2 regions of the Bradyrhizobium sp. 613_E4_N2_2 genome follow, and region 1 is predicted to be linked to the other one. Evidence: predicted binding sites of a transcription regulator. Region 1 holds the regulator's gene; the other holds the start of a gene.
The links. Region 1 encodes LexA, which represses DNA repair genes until DNA is damaged. Its sites were predicted from a motif close to TGTTCNNNNTGTGTTCNG; they were not measured.
Positions count from the first base shown of each region.

Region 2: a site for LexA is predicted at 4,928-4,945, ahead of AB7290_RS40380 (DNA recombination protein RmuC). Genes of this name have one in related genera too.

Region 1 covers NZ_CP197234.1:4,035,965-4,043,223, reverse strand. The annotation lists gene AB7290_RS19285 (alpha-hydroxy acid oxidase) at 1-578, shown strand, start outside; gene AB7290_RS19280 (HAD family hydrolase) at 592-1,218, shown strand; gene AB7290_RS19275 (hypothetical protein) at 1,374-1,568, shown strand; gene AB7290_RS19270 (molybdopterin molybdotransferase MoeA) at 1,800-3,011, shown strand; gene lexA (transcriptional repressor LexA) at 3,188-3,889, shown strand; gene AB7290_RS19260 (hypothetical protein) at 4,097-4,318, shown strand; gene AB7290_RS19255 (hypothetical protein) at 4,511-4,945, shown strand; gene AB7290_RS19250 (GAF domain-containing protein) at 5,168-6,109, shown strand; gene AB7290_RS19245 (ComEC/Rec2 family competence protein) at 6,119-7,259, opposite strand, start outside.
Region 2 covers NZ_CP197234.1:8,486,611-8,493,869, forward strand. The annotation lists gene AB7290_RS40350 (DUF805 domain-containing protein) at 1-620, shown strand, start outside; gene dapE (succinyl-diaminopimelate desuccinylase) at 617-1,783, shown strand; gene AB7290_RS40360 (GIY-YIG nuclease family protein) at 1,925-2,260, opposite strand; gene truA (tRNA pseudouridine(38-40) synthase TruA) at 2,284-3,021, opposite strand; gene fmt (methionyl-tRNA formyltransferase) at 3,141-4,064, opposite strand; gene def (peptide deformylase) at 4,281-4,805, opposite strand; gene AB7290_RS40380 (DNA recombination protein RmuC) at 4,977-6,176, shown strand; gene AB7290_RS40385 (AmpG family muropeptide MFS transporter) at 6,260-7,259, shown strand, end outside.

The DNA of each region.
Region 1 (7,259 bases):
GTGACATTGCCAAGCGCTATGTTCGCGAGAGCCGCCTGCGCGCCACCGGCGGCGATTACCAGAAGGGCCTGGAGTGGCGGACCGTGAAGATGATCAAGGACAAGTTCAAGATCCCGCTCATCCTGAAGGGCATCGCCACCGCCGAGGACGCCCGGATCGCGGTCGATCACGGCGTGGAGTGGATCTACGTCTCCAACCATGGCGGCCGCCAGCTCGATCACGGCCGCGGTGCCATGCATGTGCTGCCCGAGATCGCCGAGGCCGTGAAGGGACGCGCCAAGATCATGGTCGACGGCGGCTTCTGCCGCGGCACCGACATCGTCAAGGCGATCGCGGCGGGCGCGGACATGGTCGGCATCGGCCGGCTGCAATGCTGGGCATTGGCCGCGGCCGGCGAGGCCGGCGTGAGGCGAATGCTGGAGCTGCTCGAGGACGAGGTGCTGCGCTGCCTCGGCCTCTTGGGCGCCACCTCGTTCGCCGAGGTCGACAAGTCCTGCCTGCACCAGGCGACCGCAACGAATGCGCCGAGCGTGTTCAGCGCGTTCCCGCTGTTCGACCACGACCCCTATCGATATTGAGTGAAAGGATGCAATGAGCTCGCTCTCTCCCGGCAGCGCGGACGCGCTCCTGTTCGATCTCGGGCGCGTCGTGCTCGACATCGATTTCTCCAAGGCGATCGCCTGCTGGGCGGGACATGCCGGCTGCAAGCCGGAAGCCATCGTCGCGCGCTACGTGCGGGACAGCGAAGCCTACCGGCTGCACGAGGTCGGCAAGATCAGCGACGAGGCCTATTTCGACTCGCTGCGCGTCTCGCTCGGGATCGGCATCTCGGACGCGCAGTTCCTGGAGGGCTGGAACGCGATCTTCGCCGGCGAGATGCCCGACATCGCCGAGCTGCTGCCGCGTGCGGCACAGCAGTTGCCGCTCTACGCCTTCTCCAACACCAATCGGCCGCATGTCGACCACTTCTCGAAGGAATATGCCGGCCTGCTCGGCCATTTCCGCGAGCTGTATCTGTCGTCCAGCATCGGCCTGCGCAAACCGGATGTGGAGGCCTTCGACCATGTCGTGGCCGCGATCGGCGTGCCGGTGAACCGCATCGTGTTCTTCGACGATCTTGCCGAGAACATCGAAGGAGCGCGGTCGCGCGGCCTGACCACGGTCCACGTGACCTCGCCCCGCGACGTCGGGAACGCCCTCAAGGCGCTCGGAATCTGATCTCTGGCCGGCAAGCCGACGGGCCGCGAATGGAACTATTTTGCCCGGGGGCGAGGAACCAAGTCCCTTTGTGCATTTTTATACAGAGTTCCCGGAACGATTGCCCCTCTCAGGACTCATGAGTCCGTTGGGAATTCTACATCGGGCTTATCGTCGTGTTGGGCAAAACCTACCTCACCAAGCAGGCCTCTCTGCTGATGAAATTCGCCAGAACCACCTCGGATTCTGACCTTTCCGCAAAACTGATCAGCAAGGCCGCCGACCTGAAATCCCAGGCCGACCCGCTGCCTGACAAGGATCAGGGCCCCGCAGCGCCGGACGTCAGTCCGTACAAGCAGCCGGGGGGCTGACCGATGCTGGCCGTGGCTCTCGTCCTTCTCGTCCTCGCCATGGCCATCCTCGTACCGGTCTGTCTCGCCTTCTGGATCATGCCGCGGCGGACTTGATGCTCACCCTTCATCGCAGAGCGGATGACGCAGGATAAATCATCCTGCGCGGCCACTGTTTTGCCTCTGCGCCTGCACTCGGCTAGAACTCTCGCCGCCGATTTGCCCGAACGGGCCCAGCAGGAGTTTTCACCCGTGGCCCTGATGCCGGTTTCCGACGCGCTCGCTGCGGTGCTGGCGGGCGCAGAGCCGCTGCCTGAAGAGATGATCGCGCTCGACGCGGCCTTCCACCGCGTGCTGGCGCGCGACGTCGCGGCGCGGCGCACGCAGCCGCCGCAGGCGATGTCGGCAATGGACGGCTATGCGGTGCGCGCGGTCGATGCGGCGCAGATCGACTCCCAGCTCACCCTGATCGGCGAGGTCGCGGCGGGCCGACCGTTTGCGGGATCGGTCGGCGCCGGCGAGGCCGTGCGTATCTTCACCGGCGGTGTCGTTCCCGATGGCGCTGATGCGGTCGTGATCCAGGAGGACACGATCGCGGACGGCAAGCGCATCACCATCAAGGAAGCCGCCGTAACGGGGCGGCACATCCGCCCCGCCGGCGTCGACTTCTCGGAAGGCGACGTGCTGCTGCGCAAAGGGGCCCGGCTCACCGAGCGCGACCTCGCGCTCGCCGCCGGCATGAATTACCCGCAACTGCCGGTCCGGCGACGCCCGAAGGTCGCGATCCTCGCCACCGGCGACGAGCTGGTGATTCCGGGTACGACGCCGGGTCACGGCCAGATCGTCTATTCCAACGGTTATGCCCTGCACGCGCTCGCCCGCAGCGAGGGCGCCGATACCATCGACCTCGGGGTTGCCGCCGACACGCTGGAGGCCACCACGGCCGGCATCGGCCGCGCGCGGGAGAGCGGCGCGGACATCCTGATCACGACCGGCGGCGCGTCGGTCGGGGACCACGATCTGGTCCAGCAGGCGCTGAGGGACGAAGGTATCTCGATGGCGTTCTGGAAGATCGCGATGCGGCCGGGCAAGCCGATGATGAACGGGCGGCTCGGCGCGATGCGTGTGATCGGCCTGCCCGGCAATCCCGTGTCATCTTACGTTTGCGGCTTCCTGTTCATGGTGCCGTTGATTCGCGCGCTTTCGGGCCGTTCGATGATTCATCACCGCCGCGAACGCGCGGTGCTCGGCCGCGATGTCGGCGCCAATGACCAGCGCGAGGATTACCTGCGCGCACGCCTCGAGCTGCGCGACGACGGCACGCTCGTCGCCCTTCCGGTCAATCACCAGGATTCCTCGCTGCTTGCGAATCTTGCTGCGGCACAGGCACTTCTCGTGCGCGCGCCATTCGCGCCGAAGGCCGAAGCCGGCACGCCTTGCGAGGTCTTGCGGCTGCCCGTGTGATCGCTTCGTTCGCGTGCGTTCCGCGAACTTTGTCGCGTTCACGGTAAATTAAGCAGTTGCGGAACATGTATCGAACATATAGTGTCCGTTCATGATTTGTTTCGAGAATGTAGCGGCTTACTGCTGAATTCAGCGTCTCGGAATCGAACGACATCAACCGGGGGATTTTGGTCGAGATGTTAACGCGCAAACAATACGAGCTCCTGCGGTTCATCAGCGAACGGCTGAAGGAAAGCGGCGTGCCGCCCTCCTTCGATGAGATGAAGGACGCGCTCGACCTGCGCTCGAAATCAGGCATCCATCGCCTGATCACCGCGCTCGAGGAGCGCGGCTTCATCCGGCGCCTGCCCAACCGGGCCCGCGCCATCGAGGTGATCAAGCTGCCCGAGCTTCAGGCCGCCGCCGGCAGCCGCCGCGGCTTCACACCGAGCGTCATCGAAGGCAATCTCGGCAAGGTCCGCACGACTTCGAGCCCGCCGGCGGACGAGGGCGAGCGCCCCGTCGCGGTCCCCGTGATGGGCCGCATCGCGGCCGGCACGCCGATCGAGGCCTTGCAGACCCGCAGCCACACCATCAGCGTACCGCCTGACATGCTCGGCTCGGGCGAACATTACGCGCTCGAAGTGCGCGGCGATTCCATGGTCGAGGCCGGCATTCTCGACGGCGACATGGCGCTGATCCAGCGCAACGAGAGCGCCGATACCGGCGATATCGTGGTGGCGCTGATCGACGACGAGGAGGCGACGCTCAAGCGCTTCCGCCGCCGCGGCGCCTCGATCGCGCTCGAGCCCGCCAACGCCGCCTATGAGGTCCGCATCCTCCCGCCCAACCGGGTGAAGATCCAGGGCAAGCTGATCGGGCTGTACCGGAAGTATTGATACCGGACGTGCCGGTATCGGTTATTGGGCGCCCCGCGCTCTTTCGATCGGCATCGCTGATCCGAGATTGGAGCGGACGATTGTCCGCTTCCGCTGGATAGTCTTTCTGGTTTCGCGCAGATTATCCGGCCCCTCCTCCGACGGTAAATCCTCGGCACGCCGCACGAAGCAGCCCTGCTTCGCGGCCTTCAGGTTCGAGGAGAATGCATGCGCCGGATCGTTCCGAGCAAAATTGCTGTGGCGCTGATCGCAGCATCAGCGTCGCAAGCCTTGGCCGTGCAAGCCTTGGCCGTGCAAGCCTTGGCCGCGCAATCGCGGCCCCGTGTCCGCAAGGACACCGCCGTAAGCGAGCAAGTCCGCAAGGCCGTCGACCAACCGTCGCGGCCGGGCTGGCAATATTCCGGCTGGTCGGCGCCTGCGGGGCGCTGACACGCGCCTGCAGAATGCAAAGGGGCGGGCTTTGTTCCTGGTGGATTCGGGAAAGTTAATGTGATTGCGGCCTGCGGCGGCGAGCCGTAGATTTGCCTACAACCCGGCAGAACGTTTGGTATTTCCACTCTGATAGAGGCCTGCGCCTCGATTAAGAGACGTGGGTCGCTATCCCTGCATGAGGAGCACCCGATGTGTGACTACAGCCTGCATGCCGTCGCGTCGCGTCCCGCCGAAGTCGGCGAGACGATCGTCACGACAACCTTCCGCGGCACCTCGACGCGCGGCTTTGCCTCCGCGGCCGATCCGACCGTCGCGGTCTGCCTGCTCCCGGGGACGGAGCTCGCCTTCGCCGACAACGTCCGCTACGACAATCGCTGGATCTGGACGCGCACCGTCAATTCGCGCGTCGGCAAGTTCGGCAAGATCGATCCGCACATTCCCGATCGCCATCATGATGCGATCGAATTCCCCGACGGCAAATCCGTGCTGGTGACGCAGCTGGTCGAAGGCCAGCGTGCGACCGTGCTGCAGCTACCGGTGACCCAGCCGCTCGGCGAGCGCGAGCACAAGCCGCAGACCATCACCGACAGCCGGACAACCATCACCCGCCTGCCGATCGGCTGATGCAGCCATTCCCGGCCGGCAGGTCGGGCCAGGATTGAAATCGCCATCGCCGGCCGAGGCCGGCGAGATGGTGTCGTTTGTGTCCCGCGAAACTCCATCGGGCGGACCAAGCCGTGGCGTCTCCACCGCACGAAGTTTGCGCTGTCCTGCCTGAATTTTGAACGTCCGTTCCGCAGCCAAATGGCCGATGCTTGGTGCGGCTTGAGACGGCGGGCACGTTCGATGAAGACCTTCATTCGCGTCGTTGAACTCTGGGTGCCTGACCGCACGCGCATGCGGCTGGAATTCGGCGGCGGCCTCTACGGCGAAGGGTTGTCCGCGTTTAGGGACGTGAGCGAGGGTCTGCATTTCGGATATGACGAGGGGCTTCCCGGCAAGGCCTGGACCAGCGGCCACCCCGTGATCCTCACCAGATTCACCGATTCCTATTTCAGGCGGACCGATCAGGCCATCGCCGCCGGGCTGACCTGCGGCGTTGCGGTGCCGGTGTTTTCAGGCGAATTCCTGCAAGCCGTCATGGTGCTGTTCTGCGGCGACGATGAGGCCCATGTCGGCGCGATCGAGCTCTGGCACAACGATGCCGAAACCTCCCACGAGATGGCGCTCGTCGACGGCTATTACGGCACCGCCGACATGTTCGAATTCAACTCCCGCCATACCAGATTTCCGCGCGGCTTCGGCCTGCCCGGCCGCATCTGGAAAGCCGGCCTGCCGCTGATCATCAAGGATCTGCACGATGCCAGGAGTTTTCTGCGCTGGGAGGACGCCGCCAAGGTCGGAATCAATCTCGGCGTCGGCGTTCCCTACCGGACCGGCACCGATCAGACCTGGGTGCTGACATTCCTCTCCGCGCAGGCGACGCCAATCGCGCGACGCTTCGAGATCTGGGTCCCGGACGAGGCCCGTTCGGCGCTGGTCTTCCGCGCCGGCGATTGCAGCGGGCAGACCGACCTCGCCGCGCTTTATGCGGCGAAATCCATCGCCAAAGGCGAAGGCAGCATCGGCGGGGCCTGGGCCACCGGCATGCCCGCGCTCAACGACGATCTCGCGCGTGACGGCTCGGTCGCGGCCTTGCAGGCCTGCGCCTCTGGACTGAGCCAGATGGTCGTCCTGCCGGTGATCGGCAACGCCAGGCTCGACGCCGTGCTGGCCTGGTATCTGTAACCCGTCCGCTCAATCCTCGGCCTGCAGGTCGGCTTCCGATGGCGTCGCGTCGCGGTTGCGGGGAGCCGCCGCCTGCGGCGCAAGGCTCGCGCCGAAATCCGCCTCGCCGGCGGCCGCCGGCGACCACGGACGGTCTGCCCCCCTTGCCTTCGCCGCCTGAACCGCGAAGCCGTCGCCGCTTCGCGTCAGCGCCAGCGCGCCCTGCCTTGCGAGACGCTGACGGTCGACAACCATCGCTGCGCAATCCGGCGGCGCCGGCCGCGCCGTCACCACCAGCGCGGCCCGGCTGCAATCGTCAGCCAGTGAATCGATGCGCAAGGCCAGCGCGACCAGGCGCCCGTCGGCGAGCGGCGTCACGCAGCCGGCCTCGTCGCACGACACCCCGGCGGCCAGTGAGGCACTGCCGGCATCGCGCGGATCGGCGTCGGCGGCGAGCCATTCCTTCAGAAGAAAACTGTCCTTGCTCGACCTGATGAGATGCAGGTGCCCATCCCTGCCCCGCACAGCGACGCTCTGGCCGTCACCGGCGATCAGGACATCGGGCTGCCGCGCGCACAGTCCCCAGAGGATCGCGGCCAACAGCACCACCGCGCCGGCCCAGCGCAACGGCGTGCGCAACAAGCCCATCACGATGATTCCCAAGCTTGCAACGATCAGCGGTGCGATGCCGAAAGCCGAGATGCGGCCGACCGCGCCCGGCAAAGCGGCCACCCAGCGCGACACCGCAACCATCCAGTCGATGCCGATCCCCATCAGCCACCAGAACGGACCATCAAGTCCGAACGGCGCTGCAATCAAACCCAACAGGCCCGCGGGCATCACCAGGACCGAGACCACCGGCATCGCCCCGAGGTTGGCGAGCACGCCGAACGGGGTGACGCGGTGAAAATGGAAGGCGGCATAGGGCGTGGTCGCGAGCCCCGCGATCAGCGAGGCCAGGAACAGCATCGCGATCTCGCGTCCGCCCCACATTGCAATCCGCGCGGTCGCGGAATGATCGGGCGACGCAAACAGGTTTGGCATGCCGATCTGCACCAGTGCCACCAGTCCGAGCGTCGCGGCGAAGGACATTTGAAAACTCGGATGCACAAGTGCCTCCGGTGCGACCGCGAGCACGATCAGCGCGGCCACCGCCAGCGTGCGGAAGGTG
Region 2 (7,259 bases), 4.5 Mb from region 1:
TTTTTCGCTTCGACGGCCGCATCAATCGCGCCTTGCTGTGGCAGGCGCTGCTGATCGTCGCGGTGCTGGCAGCCTTGCTGGGAATCATTGCTCAGGTGATCCACCTCATCAACGCCGAGGGGGCGTTGAAGCTATCCCTGAAACTCGATTTCGACTTCGGCCTCGACGACCTCTTCAAGCTGGTCGATCCCCGGGCCTATCGCTCGCTGGCGCCCGTTGATCGCACCAACCTGATCCTGAAGGCGTTCGGCTTGTCGCTGTTCCTTTGGATCTATCTCGCGACTGCGATCAAGCGGCTGCATGATCGCGACAGGAGTGGCTGGTGGCTCGTTCCGTTCTTCTTCCTGCCCGGCCTGTACAACCAGTTCTCGGACCTGCTGCCGAACTCCACCTGGATGCTTCCGTTCTGGCTGGGCGCATCCATCCTGTGGCTGTGGGGATTTGTCGAGATGTTCATCGTATCAGGCAGCGTCGGCGACAACCGGTTCGGTCCTGATCCATTGGCCAAGACCGAGGACGGCCCGTCCCCTGCAAAAAGCTGGGACCAGCAAAGCGAGCTCGAATTGGTGCCGCCCAGCGCTAGCCCACCCGGCGGCATGCATGTTAAGCGGGGCGCATGACCGATGCTCTCTCGATTGCCCGCGATCTCATCCGCTGCCCCTCGGTAACCCCGGCCGATGCCGGTGCGCTGGGCGTGCTTGAGAAAGCCCTCAACGCTGCCGGCTTCACTTGCCACCGCGTGACCTTCAGCGAAGCAGGCACAGCCGACGTCGACAATCTCTATGCGCGGATCGGCACTGAGGGCCAGCACATCACCTTCGCCGGCCACACCGACGTGGTGCCACCCGGCGACGAGAACGCCTGGAGCGTCGGCGCATTCTCGGGCGAGGTGAAGGACGGCTTTTTGCACGGCCGCGGCGCGGTCGACATGAAGGGCGGCATCGCCTGCTCGGTGGCAGCCGTGCTCGAGCATCTCGCCGCCAATGGCGGCGCGCCGCGCGCCGATGGAAAGGGCTCGATCTCGTTCCTGATCACGGGCGACGAGGAAGACGTCTCGGTCAACGGCACCATCAAGCTGTTGAAATGGGCCGCGGAGCGCGGCGAAAAATTCGACCATTGCGTGCTCGGCGAGCCCTCCAATGTCGAGACGCTCGGCGACACCATCAAGGTCGGCCGCCGCGGCTCGCAGTCCGGCACGCTCTATGTCGACGGCGTGCAGGGCCATGTCGCCTATCCGCACCGTGCATCCAATCCGGTGCCTGATATCTCACGGTTGATCGTGGCGATCAGTGACGAGCCGCTCGACCATGGCAGCGCGCAGTTCCAGGCCTCCAATCTCGAATTCACCTCGGTGGACGTCGGCAACAAGGCCAACAACGTCATCCCCGGCGAGGCGCGCGCAAAATTCAACATCCGCTACAACGACAACCACACCCAGGCATCCTTGCGCGAGCTGGTCGAGGCGCGCCTGACGAAAGCCTGCGGCAACCGCATCAAGGCTCGCATCGTCTGGGAGCCCTCGAACTCGAACGTGTTCGTGACCAAGCCCGGCCCGTTCACCGACCTCGCGGTCTCCGCGATCGAAGAGGTGACGGGGCGCAAGCCGGAACTGTCGACCTCAGGCGGCACCTCGGATGCGCGCTTCATCTCGAGCTACTGCCCGGTGATCGAGTTCGGCCTGGTCGGCCAGACCATGCACCAGGTCGACGAGCGCGTGCCGGTTGTGGATTTGGAGAGATTGACGAAGGTGTATCGGGGGATTTTGACGCGGTATTTTGGGTAGCAAACCGCGACCTTCGCCAAATATTCCGCCGTCATGCCCGGGCTTGTCCCGGGCATCCACGTTCTTCGCGAGCCGAAAAGAAGATCGTGGATGGCCGGGACAAGCCCGGCCATGACGATGTGGCGAGAGCCCGGGCCCGTCTCATTGAACAATCGTCTCGTACAGATCCTTCCATTCGGGATTATCCCTGAGGATCAACCTGACCTTCCACGTCCGCGACCAATGCTTGATGTTGTGCTCGCGCTGGATAGCGGTTTGGATATCCTCATAGCGCTCGAAATAGACCAGCAGCTTGACGCCGTACTTCTTGGTGAAGCCGGGAACGAGTCCGTTTCGATGCTCATAGATGCGGCGAATAATGTCGCTCGTCACACCGACATACAAAATGCCGTTTGGCGCGCTCGCCAGGATGTAGACCCATCCACCATGCATGGTTGCATGTTGGCGCACGTGGATGGCCGGGACAAGCCCGGCCATGACGTCTGTGGCGGCAGCGGGCGCTAATAATCCACCTTCATCAGATACAGCCCGTCAGGCGGTGCGACGATGCCGCAGGCCGCGCGGTTGCGGGCTGCGAGCGCCGCTGAGAGATTGTCCGCGGTCCAGCGGCCCTCGCCGACCCAGACCAGCGATCCCACCATCGAGCGCACCTGGCTGTGCAGGAAGGAGCGCGCCGACGTAAGAATCGTGATCTCGCGGCCGTCGCGGTGCACGTCGAGCTGGTCGAGCGTTTTCTCCGGCGACTTGGCCTGGCACTCGGTGTCGCGAAACGTCGTGAAGTCGTGTTTGCCGAGCAGACGTTGTGCCGCCGCATGCATCGCATCGGCATCGAGCCGGCGCGGCACGCGCCAGGCGTGACCGATATCAAGCGCGAGATTGGCGCGGGTGTTGACGACGCGGTAGCGGTAGTGCCGCTTCACGGCCGAGAACCGCGCCTCGAAGGTGTCAGGGACGATCTCGGCCTCCAGCACCGCAATTGGATGCGGGCGCAGATGCGCGTTGAGACCATCGCGAAAACGGCCCGGCGGAAACTGCTTGTCGATGTCGACATGCGCGACCTGGCCGCGCGCATGCACGCCGGCATCGGTGCGGCCCGCACCGTGCACGCGCAGATCCGCGCCGGTCATCGCCTTCACCGCCGCCTCTAACGCGCCCTGCACGGAAGGCAGCGTGTCCTGCACCTGCCAGCCGAAGAACGGCGCGCCGTCATATTCGATGGTGAGCTTGTAGCGGGGCATCTCAATCCGGGTGGTGTCATCGCCCGGCTTGACCGGGCGATCCAGTACTCCGAGACATCTCTGTTCAGCCGAGAAGCCTCGGCGTACTGGATACCCCGCCTTCGCGGGGTATGACAGCGCTACGTGAATTTGGCTCCCGGCTTCACCGGCACGCCGCGCAAAAAGTCCGTGGCCTGCATCCGCGCCTTGCCCTCGCGCTGGAGCTCGAGGATGCGGATCGCGCCCTCGCCGCAGGCAATCGTGAGCTGGTCGTCGAGCACCTCGCCGGGTGCACCGGAGCCCTTCGCCAACTCGCAGCGCAGGATTTTTACGCGCGCATTCTCAAGCTCGGCCCAGGCGCCGGGAAACGGCGACAGGCCGTGGATGTGGCGCAGCACGGCGTGCGCCGGCTTGGTCCATTCGATCCGCGCTTCGGCCTTGTCGATCTTGGCGGCGTAGGTGACGCCATCCGCGCTCTGCTTCTTGAGCTGGAGCCCGCCGCGGGCGAGCGCGGCCATCGCGCGCACCATCAGATCGGCACCGAGCCGGGAGAGGCGGTCATGCAGATCGACCGCGGTCATGTTGTCGGGAATCGCCATGCGCTCGGCCATGGCGACGTCACCGGTGTCGAGACCGACATCCATCTTCATCACCATGACGCCGCTCTCGGCATCGCCTTCCATGATCGCGCGGTTGATCGGCGCGGCGCCGCGCCAGCGCGGCAGCAGCGAAGCGTGCAGATTGTAACAGCCGAGCTTCGGCGCATCGAGGATCGCCTGCGGCAGGATCATGCCGTAGGCGACGACGACGGCGGCATCGGCGTCGAAGGCGCGAAACTCGTCGAGCGCTTCGGGCGTCTTCAGCGACTTCGGCGTCAGCACGGGAACGCCGAGCTTTCGCGCGGCTTCCTCGACCGGGGTCGGCTGCAATTGCAGGCCGCGCCGTCCGCCGGGCTTGGGCGCGCGCGTATAGACCGCCGCGATCTCGTGGCCATGCGAGACCAGCTCGAGCAGCGTCGGCACGGAGAAATCGGGCGTGCCCATGAAGATGAGGCGGAGGGGCATGACAAGGACTCGGTATGTTCCCTCCCCCCTTGCGGGGGAGGGCTAGGGAGAGGGGTGCCACACGACGCGCTCTCTCGGCGTTAGCGCGGGCGCCCTATTGTTGGCATTCGCAAACGACGGGCGCCTTTTGCTGGGCTACCCCTCTCCCCCGCCCTCCCCCGCAAGGGGGGAGGGAGCGCACGGGAGTTCGCGGCAGCACCAGCGCTTACAAATGACTTACTCCGCGCGCTTGGCGGCTTTCTCGAACTTCTTGATCACGCGGTCGCGCTTGAGCTTTGAGAGATAGTCGACGAACAGCACGCCGTTGAGATGGTCGATCTCGTGCTGAATGCAGGTGGCGTAGAGGCCTTCGGCGTCCTCCTCGTGCACCTTGCCGTCGAGATCGGTGAAGCGCACGCGCACCTTCGCAGGCCTTTCGACCTCCTCGTAATATTCGGGGATCGAGAGGCAGCCTTCCTCGTAGACCGACAGATCCTCGGAGGAGGCGATAATTTCAGGGTTGATGAAGACACGCGGCTCCGGCTTTGTCTCGCCGTCCGGGTCAGGCTTGGCGAGGTCCATGGTGATCAGCCGCAAGGGCTGCGCGATCTGGATCGCCGCGAGCCCGATGCCGGGCGCGTCGTACATGGTCTCGAACATGTCGTCGGCAAGCTTGCGGATCTCCGTCGTGACCTTCTCGATCGGCTTGGAGACCAGACGCAGCTGCTTGTCGGGCAGGATGATGATTTCTCTGAGGGCCATGGCCGCGATTTAAGCCGCATGCCGGATGCGGTCAATGCGGCGAGGAACTCCGTTAACCCTCCGCTAACCATAAAACTTCAGGTTTCGTTAACCATAAAAATTAGGGGGCTATTAACCATAAGCGTTCGCTATTCGTTCGCGGAGAGTGTCGAATCGGCTACAAGGGCCGCCATGAACGAGATCATTTTCCTGGCTGGCGACTGGCCGGTCCGCACCATCGATGCGCTGATCGGCTTCGGCGCCCTCGTCGTCATCCTGCTGGTGGTGATCGCGGTCGTGATCGCGCGATCCGGGCGGCGCGGCGCGGAACTCGCCATGGCCAATGCCATCCGCGCGGACGAGCTCGAGGAGCGCCTCAGCCAGGTGCTGCACGCCCAGAGCGAGGCTGCCGGCCGAGCCGACGCCATGACCCAGGCGCTGGCCGGCCGCCAGGCCGACATGGCGCGCGCGGTCAACGAGCGGCTGGATTCGGTGACCCATCGGGTCGGCCAGTCGATGGAACACTCGACGCGCAACACCATGGAGAGCCTGCGCGCCCTGCACGAGCGGCTCGGCATCATCGACAACGCGCACAAGAACCTGACCGACCTCACCACGCAGGTGACGACCTTGCGCGACGTGCTCGCCAACAAGCAGTCGCGCGGCGCCTTCGGCCAGGCGCGGATGGAGGCGATCGTCCAGGACGGCTTGCCGAAGGGCGCCTACGAGTTCCAGTTCACGCTCTCGACGGGAAAGCGGCCGGACTGCGTGGTGTTCCTGCCCGACCAGCGGCCGCTCTGCATCGACGCAAAATTTCCGCTGGAGGCGATGACCGCGCTGCACGATGCGCGCACCGACGAGGAGAAGCGCATCGCCACGCAGCGGCTGCGCGGCGACGTGATGAAGCATGTCAGCGACATCGCCGACAAATATCTCGTCGCCGGCGAGACCCAGGAGATGGCACTGATGTTCGTGCCGTCGGAATCGGTCTATGCCGAGATCCATGACGGTTTCGACGACGTGATCCAGAAGGCCTATCGCGCCCGCGTCGTGCTGGTGTCGCCTTCGCTGCTGATGCTCGCGATCCAGGTGATGCAGCAGATCATGAAAGACGCGCGCATGCGCGACGCCGCCGACCAGATCCGCACCGAGGTGATCAAGCTCGGCGACGATTTGGGCCGCCTGCGCGACCGCGTGCTGAAGCTCCAGAAGCATTTTGCCGACGCGAACGAGGACGTGCGGCAGGTGCTGATCTCCGCCGACAAGATCGAGAAGCGCGCAGGGAGAATCGAGGAGCTCGATTTCAGCAAGACCGATGCGCCGGAGGGGCCGCATCTGGTGGCAACCGGTGCCGCGGAGCTGTTCCCGAGGAAGCTCCAGGCGGGGGAGTGAGTTTTGAGGCACACTGTCGTCGCCCGGCTTGACCGGGCGACGACACCTCACTTGTGGCAGCCAGAATCTGCTAACACCTCCCCATGACCGCACCCGACGCGACCTCCCCTGCCAGCCCCGACACGGCCCCCACCTCCTGGCGTGACGGCCTGGCCGTGTACCTGCAACCGCGGGTGCTGATCGTACTGTTCCTCGGCTTCTCGTCCGGGCTGCCGCTGGCGCTGTCGGGCTCCACGCTCCTGGTGTGGATGCGCGAGGCCGGGGTCGACCTCAAGACCATCGGGCTGTTTGCGCTGGTCGGCACGCCCTACACGCTGAAATTCCTGTGGGCGCCGCTGGTGGATGCGCTGCATGTGCCGCTGTTCACCCGCGCGTTCGGACGGCGGCGCGGCTGGCTGCTGTTCTCGCAATTGCTGCTGATCATCGCGATCCTGCTGCTGGCACTCACCGATCCCGCGCGCTCGCCGTTCTACGTCGCGCTCGGCGCGCTGCTGGTCGCGACGACGTCCTCGACGCAGGACATCGTGGTCGACGCGTTCCGCGTCGAGAGCCTGCCGGAGAGCGAGCAGGCCGCCGGAATGGCTTCCTATGTCGCGGCCTATCGCATCGGCATGCTGGTCTCGACCGCGGGCGCGCTGTTCATCGTGTCCGGCTTCGAGGGCACCGGCATTCCGCGCGCGTCGGCCTGGATGTGGGGCTACGTGGTGATGGCGGCGATGGTGCTGATCGGCACGATCACCGCGCTGGCCGCGACAGAGCCCGAGCAATCGGTGCGGGCGGAAGCCGCGACACAAACCGAGACGGCGTTCGCGCGCGTGCTGCACGCGGCGATCGGGGCCTTCTCGGAATTCCTGTCGCGCAAGGATGCGCTCGCCGCGCTCGCCTTCGTCGTGCTGTTCAAGTTCACCGATGCCTTCTCCGGCACGATGACCGCGCCGTTCGTGATCGACCTCGGCTTTTCCCGCAACGATTACGCGGCGATCGTGAAGGGCGTCGGCCTCGCGGCAACGCTGATCGGCGGCTTTGCCGGCGGCTTCCTCGCGCGGCGCTATTCGCTTGCGACCAGCCTCTGGATCGGCGGCG